2 regions of the Thioalkalivibrio sp. ALE25 genome follow, and region 1 is predicted to be linked to the other one. Evidence: predicted binding sites of a transcription regulator. Region 1 holds the regulator's gene; the other holds the start of a gene.
The links. The regulator sigma-54, encoded in region 1, starts transcription at its own class of promoters, with help from an activator protein. The targets are predictions, from matches to a motif close to TGGCANGNTNCNTGCTT.
Positions count from the first base shown of each region.

Region 2: a site for sigma-54 is predicted at 2,505-2,521, ahead of glnA (glutamate--ammonia ligase). Genes of this name have one in related genera too.

Region 1 is NZ_KB897925.1:164,448-169,019, reverse strand. It holds gene C996_RS0100875 (HAD family hydrolase) at 1-52, shown strand, start outside; gene lptC (LPS export ABC transporter periplasmic protein LptC) at 91-636, shown strand; gene lptA (lipopolysaccharide transport periplasmic protein LptA) at 617-1,144, shown strand; gene lptB (LPS export ABC transporter ATP-binding protein) at 1,141-1,911, shown strand; gene C996_RS0100855 (RNA polymerase factor sigma-54) at 2,001-3,482, shown strand; gene hpf (ribosome hibernation-promoting factor, HPF/YfiA family) at 3,499-3,837, shown strand; gene C996_RS0100845 (PTS sugar transporter subunit IIA) at 3,841-4,308, shown strand; gene hprK (HPr(Ser) kinase/phosphatase) at 4,360-4,572, shown strand, end outside.
Region 2 is NZ_KB897936.1:98,500-103,071, reverse strand. It holds gene glyQ (glycine--tRNA ligase subunit alpha) at 52-996, opposite strand; gene C996_RS0111915 (cation diffusion facilitator family transporter) at 1,160-2,383, shown strand; gene glnA (glutamate--ammonia ligase) at 2,602-4,011, shown strand; gene asnB (asparagine synthase (glutamine-hydrolyzing)) at 4,262-4,572, opposite strand, start outside.

The DNA of each region.
Region 1 (4,572 bases):
GGCCGCGCAGGACCGGCTGGACGCCCTGCTCGAGACCTACCTGAACGGATGAGCCGGCGGAGACGCAACCGGTACGGTCTGGCGCCGCCGTTGGTCCTGTTCACGCTGGCGTGCGCAAGCCCCGCAACCGCCGAGGTCACCCCGCCCGAGGGCGAGGTGACCCTGCAGATCGACGGATTCACGCTGCACGCCACCAGCGACGACGGTGAGCGGACCCACCGGCTGCAGGGCACCCGACTGCGCGAATTCGGCCGCGACGGGCCGCAGTGGGTGGATGACCCGGAACTCGACCTGTTCGCCGATGGCGGTATCGAATGGCGCTGGACCGCCCCGGCGGCCCTGCACCGCCCGGCTGACGAAACCCTGGACCTGGTCGGCCCCACCCACGGCGTACAACCAGCCCTCGGCGAACGCGTGCAGACGGTCATCGACTCGCGGGATGTACGCATCGCCACAGACACCATGGTCGCCACCTCGGACGCCCTCTCCACCCTGAACCAGCCCGGGCTGTTCCAGCGCGGCACCGGCCTGCGCGTGGACTCGCGAGCGGATACCATAGAGCTGTTCCATGACGTGTACTCGCTCTACAGCGAGGCGAGCGAGGAGGACCCCGCGCATGACCCCGATCCCGAATAGCCGCCGCCTGCCGGGCCTGCTTGCGGCGGCCGGCCTCCTCTCCGCCCTGCTGGCGACGCCGGCCCTGGGCCAGCAGGGGTCGGGACCCTCGCTGCCGGTGGAGATCACCGCCGACCACGCGGAGATGGACGAACGCCAGGGCCTGGGCACCTACACCGGGGACGTGATCGTGATCCGCGGCGACATGACGCTGGAGGCCGACACGGTCTACGTGCGCACCCGGGATCGTCGCCCCTACGAGATGGAGGCCCACGGCGAGCCGGCCCGCCTGGAATCCCCCGACCCCGAGACCGGCGAGATGCGCATCGCCACCGCGCTGCGCATCGACTACCTGCTGAACGATGACCGCATGATCCTCACCGACCAGGCCCATGTGATCACCGCCAGCGAAGAGGCGCGCGGCAAGCGCATCACCTACGACCTGACCACCGACGTGATCGAGGCCGAACGCGGCGAGGACGACAGCGAACGCGTACGCATCACCATCCAGCCACGCGACGACGAATGAACGCACCCGCCACCAGCCCGGCGCCAGCACCCGCCGAGGCCCGTGATCGCCTGATCGGGCGCGAACTGACCAAGCGCTACGGCCAGCGCACCGTGCTCGACCAGGTGGATGTCGACCTCGCACCGGGCGAGGTGGTCGGCCTGCTGGGTCCCAACGGCGCCGGCAAGACCACCTGCTTCTACAGCCTGGTCGGGCTGATCCGCCCTAACGCCGGGCGCATCACCCTGGGCGGGCACGACATCACCCGCGCGCCCATCCACGTGCGCGCCCGCGCCGGTCTCGGCTACCTGCCCCAGGAGGCCTCGATCTTTCGCCGCCTGAGCGTGTGGGACAACCTGCAGGCCGTGCTGGAACTGCGTCCCGGACTGGACCGCCACGAACGCCGGCGTATCGGCGACGCGCTGATCGAGGAGTTTCAGCTCGAGACCGTGCGCCACAGCCCCGGGATCGCGCTGTCCGGCGGCGAACGTCGGCGCGCCGAGATTGCGCGGGCCCTGGCCGGTGACCCGCAATTCATCTGCCTGGACGAGCCCTTTGCCGGGGTGGACCCGATCTCGGTGGGCGATATCCAGGATGTAATTCGCCACCTTGCAGCGCGCGGCATCGGGGTTCTGATCTCCGATCACAACGTGCGCGAGACCCTCGGGATCTGCCACAGGGCCTATATTCTGAGCGAGGGGCGCCTGCTGGCCGCCGGGACACCCGACGAGCTACTGGCCGACCCCCAGGTGCGCCGGGTCTATCTCGGCGAGAATTTCCGCCTGTGATTCCGGCACGCGCACAACCCGCGCCGGTGCACAAACCACGAGGCAGCATTTAAGATCGCTCTTATGGTCACCCGCGACCCGCACAGCCAATGCTGAAACCCGGCCTGAATCTTCAGCTGGGTCAGACGCTCACCATGACCCCGCAACTGCAGCAGGCGATCCGCCTGTTGCAGTTGTCCACGCTCGAGCTGCAGGTGGAGATCCAGCAGGCGCTGGAGAGCAACCCCATGCTCGAACAGGTGGAAGACGAGGACGACATGGGCGGGGCCGAGCGCCTGGACGCGGAGGGCGAGGTGGTGGAAGGCGACCGCATGGAGGCCACTACCACCAGCGATGACGTGATTCCCGAGGAGCTCACCACCGACAGCCGCTGGGACGACATCTACGAACCGCCGCCCGCCCCCAAGGGCGTGGATGACCGCGACCCGCTGGAAAACACCAGCGACGACGACGGCGAGGGCCTGCAGGACCACCTGCTGTGGCAGCTGCACCTGAGCCACCTGACTCCGCGCGACCAGCGCATCGGCGCGGCCCTGATCGACGCGATCAGCCCCGACGGCTATCTCGAAGGCGACCTCGAGACGCTGGCCGAGACCATCAGCCGCGGCGAGGAAGAGCCCGTCGGCGTGGATGAGGTCGAGGCAGTCCTGCACTGGATCCAGCAGTGCGACCCCCTGGGCGTGGGCGCGCGCGATCTGCGCGAATGCCTGGAGATTCAGCTGCGCGAACTGGCCCCGGACGCCCCCGCCCGCGAGGCCGCCCGGGCGATCCTGGAACACGGCATGGACAGCCTGGGCAAGCGCGATTACAAAGCCCTGCAACGCCAGTCGGGTGTGCGCGACCCGGACGAACTGGCGCGCGCCCTGGACCTGATCCGCACCCTGAACCCGCGGCCGGGCGCGCAGATCAGTGCCGCCACCTCCGAATACGTGGTGCCCGATGTCTACGTGCGCCACACCCCGGAGGGCTGGCGCGTGGAGCTGAACCCGGAAATCGCGCCACGCATCCGTATCAACGACCTCTACGCCGGCATGGTGCGCCAGGTATCGGATGCCCGCGACAGTGCCTTCATGCGCGACCAGCTGCAGGAGGCGCGCTGGTTCCTGAAGAGCCTGCACAGCCGCAACGACACCCTGCTGCGCGTCGCCGAGGCGATTGTCCATCGCCAGCAAGGCTTCCTGGAACACGGCGAGGTCGCGATGCAGCCATTGATCCTGCGCGATATCGCCGAGATCCTGGAGATGCACGAATCGACCATCTCCCGGGTGACCACCCAGAAATACATGCACACCCCGCGCGGGGTCTTCGAGTTCAAGTATTTCTTCTCCAGCCATGTCGGCACCAACGACGGTGGCGAGTGTTCCGCCACCGCCATCCGTGCCATGATTCGCGAATTGATCGACGACGAACCCGCGAACAAGCCGCTCAGCGATGCCCGGCTCGCCCAGATCCTGGCGGACCGGGGCATCAATGTGGCGCGTCGCACCGTGGCCAAGTACCGCGAGGCGATGCACATCCCTTCATCCAGCGAACGCCGGCAGATGGCCTCCATGCCCACCGGCCACAAGTAACCAAGGAGTCCCGACCATGCAGATCAACCTGACCGGCCACCATGTGGACCTCACCGACGCCCTGCGCGACTACGTCAACGAGAAGTTCGCGAAGCTGGAACGCCACTTCGACAAGGTCATCGACGTGCACGTCGTGCTGACCCACGAGAAGACCCAGAACCAGTTCAACAAGGCCGAGGCGAATCTCCAGGTCAGCGGCAATCACATCCACGCGGAGGCCTCCCACGAGGACATGTACGCCGCCATCGACGCGCTGATCGACAAGGTCGACCGCCAGCTGATCAAGCACAAGGAAAAGGTCAAGGATCATCACCGGGCCGAGGGCGCCCAGCGCAACCGTGAGCAGGCCTCCTGACCCATGTCCATTGCCGAGCTGATCACCGCCGAGCGCATCCGCCTGGAGCCGGAATGCTCCAGTCAGAAGCGGGCCCTGGAGGCCCTGTCGGAACTCCTCGCCGGCGGCGGTGATGCCGGCGGACCGGGCAGCACCGCGATCTTCGAGGCCCTGTCCGCGCGCGAAAAGCTGGGCTCCACCGGCCTGGGCCATGGGGTTGCGATCCCCCATGGCCGCCTGGCCGATCTCGAGGCTCCGCGCGTGGCCGTCCTGCGCCTGGAGAGCGGCGTCGACTTCGACGCCATGGACCACGAGCCGGTCGATATCCTGATCGCTCTGCTGGTCCCGGAGGCCGCCACCAGCGATCACCTCGACCTGCTGGCCCAGCTGGCGCGCGGGCTTTCGCAACCGGACACCATTGCCGCCCTGCGCCGGGCCGGCGATGCCGCCAGCCTGGAACAGGAACTCGTCCGCCGCTTCCGCGAGGGCTGATCCCGTGCGCCCCGCACCCTGCCACGCCACCGATCCCCGCCGGCCCTGCTCATGAACGAGGCACTGGGCGAAGGCGGGATTGCCCGCGACATCAACGTGGAGAGCCTGATCCAGGCTATGGGCAACCGCCTGGATCTGCGCTTCGTGCATGGCGAGCACGCCGCCCCCGACCGCAAGCTGGTCGGCGAGGACGGGGATGACCTGCCTCTGGCCGGCCACCTCAACCTGATCCGACCCAACCGCATCCAGGTCATCGGGGACTTC
Region 2 (4,572 bases), on a different contig from region 1:
GTCGGGTCCATCACGACCGCGCGCAAGGGCGCGCGATCCGGGAAATAGGGTTCAGGCGGCGTCGGGCTTGTTGGTGTCGTCATCGGCGCACAGCGGGAAGCCCAGGGCCTCGCGCGACTCGTAATACTTCTGCGCAACGTTTCGCGACAGCTCGCGTACGCGCAGGATGTAGCGCTGGCGCTCGGTGACCGAGATCGCACCGCGGGCATCCAGCAGGTTGAAGCTGTGCGAGGCGCGCAGCATCTGTTCGTAGGCCGGCAGCGGCAGGCCCAGCTCGATCATGCGGTCGCTCTCGTTCGCATGCTGATCGAAGGCGGCGAACAGGGCGTCGCGATCGGCATGCTCGAAGTTGTAGGTGGACTGCTCCACCTCGTTCTGGTGGTAGACGTCGCCGTAGGTCACCGGGCGGCCGTCCGGGCCGACGGTCCAGACGAGGTCGAACACGCTCTCCACCCCCTGCAGGTACATCGCCAGGCGCTCCAGTCCGTAGGTGATCTCGCCGGAGACCGGATGGCAGTCCAGCCCGCCGACCTGCTGGAAGTAGGTGAACTGGGTGACCTCCATGCCGTTCAGCCAGACCTCCCAGCCCAGGCCCCAGGCGCCGAGGGTCGGAGATTCCCAGTTGTCCTCGACGAAGCGCACATCATGGGTGAGCGTGTCGAAGCCCAGCGCCTCCAGGGAGCCGAGGTAGAGGTCCTGGATGTCCGGCGGCGACGGCTTCAGCAGCACCTGGAACTGGTAGTAGTGCTGCAGGCGGTTGGGGTTGTCGCCATAGCGACCGTCGGTAGGACGGCGGCTGGGCTGCACGTAGGCCGCGCGCCACGGCTCCGGCCCGATGGAGCGCAGGAAGGTCGCCGGATGGAAGGTGCCGGCCCCCATTTCCATGTCGTAGGGCTGCAGGACCACGCAGCCGTGGTCGTTCCAGTAGTCCTGCAAGCGACGGATCAGGTCCTGGAAGGTGGGGCTGCTGCTGGACGGGGTGCGTTCGTGCGCCATGCGGGATCCCGGGTCAGGGCAAAGCGGACAGTATATCGGCCCGGCTTCGGCCGCGGCCACCGTCAGGGTCAGCGCGAAACACGGAGACGCCCGCGCGAGTCGGCGCTTTCCCTGTGGCGGCAGTCGGTTTTGCGCCAGCCGGGAAGGCGCCCATACTGGAGGCTTGATCCGGTTCGGGAGAGCGGCCCTGAGCGAGCCCCATTCCAATTCGGAACCGACGGTGACGGCGGAGAACGGCCAGCGCTATCGGGATACGCGCCGGGTGACGCTGGTGGGCGCGACCGTGAACAGCTTCCTCGCCCTGGCGCAGCTGGTCAGCGGCTGGCTGCTGAACTCGCAGGCGCTGGTCGCGGACGGCGTGCATACGCTGTCGGACCTGATGACCGACGGTGTCGTGCTGTTCGCCGCGCGCAAGGCGTCCGCCTCCCCTGACCAGGACCACCCCTACGGGCACGCCCGGATCGAGACCCTGGCAACGGTGATCGTCGGGGTCTTTCTGGCGCTGGCGGGCCTGGGAATCGCGTGGGCGGCCGGAAGCCGACTGGTCGAACCCGAGGCCATGACCGGCCCCGCGAACATGGCCATCTTCTTTGCCGCGCTGACCCTGGTGGCCAAGGAAGGCCTGTACCAGTACACCCATCGGGTGGCGAAGCGCCTGCGCTCGCGCATGCTGGACGCCAACGCCTGGCACCACCGCACCGATGCGATCTCGTCGCTGTTCGTGCTGGTCGGCGTGGGCGCGGCGGTGGCCGGCTACCCGTGGGCCGACGCCCTCGCCGCGCTGATCGTGGCGCTGTTCATCCTGCACATCGCCGGGCGCCTGATCGTGCGCGCCGCGGCGGAGTTGATCGACACCGCGCTGGAGCCGGAGAAGGTGGATCGCATCCACCGCACCATCCTGGACGTGCCCGGGGTGAAGGATGCGCACATGCTGCGCACCCGCCGCCACGGCAGCGACGTGGTGGCCGATGTGCACATCCAGGTCGCGCCGATGATCTCGGTCTCCGAGGGCCACCGCATCGCCGACGCGGTGTTCCATTCGGTGACCGACGAGCATGACCGGGTCAACGACATCACGGTGCACGTGGACCCGGAAAATGACGCGGAGCAGGCGCGCAGCTCGACGCTGCCGTTACGGCCGGTACTGGTGGAGGCCCTGCGCGAGGCCTGGGCCGACACCCCGGAGCTGGACGCGGTGGAGCACCTGTCCCTGCACTACCTGGGCGGCCGCGTGCACATGACACTGACCCTGCGCCTTGACGGGGCAACCGCGGCTCCGGACCTGGAGGCGCGGGCCCGGTCCCTGGCCGACCGGCTGCACGCCCACCCGCAGGTGGGCGACATGCTGGGCGAGGTCACGCTACTCTATCGTCCGTGCACTCATTAGGTGCGGCACACCCCGGCAAGCACCATCATGGTGCCTACAAAGCACCATGATGGTGCAGAGCGGATGCGGCGTGGCACCCGGGGTGCCCGTTTTTCGCGCGCCCGGGCCGAATCGGGCCGGATGGCATGATGCCTGCATAATGACCCACGAAGCCGTGCAGGGGCCAACAGGCCGGCCGGTCAAAATCGAAGACTCAAGTGAAGACCAAGGAGATCCCCATGTCCGCAGCCGACGTGCTGAACCAGATCAAGGAAAAGGAAGTGCGCTTTGTCGACTTCCGCTTTACCGACTCCAAGGGCAAGGAACAGCATGTGACCATGCCGGCCCACGACATCGACGAAGAGACCTTCGAGGAAGGCAAGATGTTCGACGGCTCCTCGATCTCCGGTTGGAAGGGGATCAACGAGTCCGACATGATCCTGATGCCGGACGCCGAGTCGGCCGTGATCGACCCGTTCTTCGAAGACATGACCATGAACATCCGCTGCGACGTGGTCGAGCCGGCCACCATGCAGGGCTACGACCGCTGCCCGCGCTCCCTGGCGCGCCGCGCCGAGGCCTACCTGCAGAGCACCGGCATCGCCGACACCGCGCTATTCGGTCCGGAGAACGAGTTCTTCATCTTTGACGACGTGAAGTGGGGTACCAGCCTGTCCGGTTCCTACTGCCGCGTGGACTCCCAGGAGGCGTCCTGGAACTCCGAGCGCGTCTACGAGGACGGCAACATCGGACACCGCCCGGGCGTGAAGGGCGGCTACTTCCCGGTCCCGCCGGTCGACAGCCTGCACGACATCCGCTCCACCATGTGCGAAGTGATGACCGAGATGGGTCTGGAGACCGAGGTGCACCACCACGAGGTGGCCACCGCCGGCCAGTGCGAGATCGGCGTGGGCCCGGCGACCCTGACGCAGAAGGCCGACGAGGTGCAGATCCTGAAGTACGTGGTGCAGAACGTGGCCCACATCCACGGCAAGACCGCGACCTTCATGCCCAAGCCGATCGTCGGCGACAACGGCTCCGGCATGCACGTGCACCAGTCGCTGTCCAAGGACGGCAAGAACCTGTTCTCCGGTGACCTCTACGGCGGCCTGTCCGAGACCGCGCTGTACTACATCGGCGGCATCATCAAGCACGCCCGCGCGCTGAACGCCTTCACCAACCCGTCCACCAACAGCTACAAGCGTCTGGTGCCGGGCTTCGAGGCGCCGGTGATGCTGGCCTACTCCGCCCGCAACCGCTCGGCCTCGCTGCGCATCCCGTTCGTGATGAACCCGAAGGCGCGCCGGATCGAGCTGCGCTTCCCGGACTCCACCGCCAACCCGTATCTCGCATTCGCCGCGATGCTGATGGCCGGCCTGGACGGCATCCAGAACAAGATCCACCCCGGCGACGCGATGGACAAGAACCTCTACGACCTGCCGCCGGAAGAGGAAAAGGGCATCCCGCAGGTCTGCCATTCGCTGGACCAGGCGCTGGAAGCCCTGAACCAGGACCGCGAGTTCCTGACCCAGGGTGGCGTGTTCACCGACGACATGATCGATGCCTACATCGACCTGAAGATGGAAGACGTCACGCAGATGCGCATGACCACCCATCCGATCGAGTTCGACATGTACTACAGCCTGTAAGGCGTCCGCTTCCGGCCCCTCGGGGCCGCGAGGCCATCCGCCGCCGCGCCCTCCGGGGCCGGCGGCTTTTTTGTGTCTGGGGGGTTCCACGGGGACCGGCGGGCCAAGCCCCGTTCGTCATCACCGCCGGCGATGCCGGATCGGGCATTTCGGGCAGCACAAATGAAAGGCCCCGCGGATGGTCGATCCGCGGGGCCTTCTCGTGTGGCACCGGAAGGACTCTCCCGGGCCTCTGACCGTTCATCGGCAATCAGGCGTGCCAGCCGAACTCCTCGGCCTTCTGCTGTGCCAGCGCCGGGATGTCGGTGGCCACGAACTTCTCGTACAGCACCTGCACCCCGATCATGTGGTTGATCACCGCGTCCAGCTGGACCTGGGTCGCGGCCGGGGTGGCCTCGGACTCGTGCAGCTCGAACACTTGGCGCACGCCCTCCGGATCCAGCAGACCGGCCTCCTCGACCTTCTCCGGCGCGAGGTAGCGATCGGCCAGGGCCTTCATCGCCGCCCACTTGACCGGATCGGTATGCGCCGGCGGGGCCATGAACGCGAACTTCTCGCGCT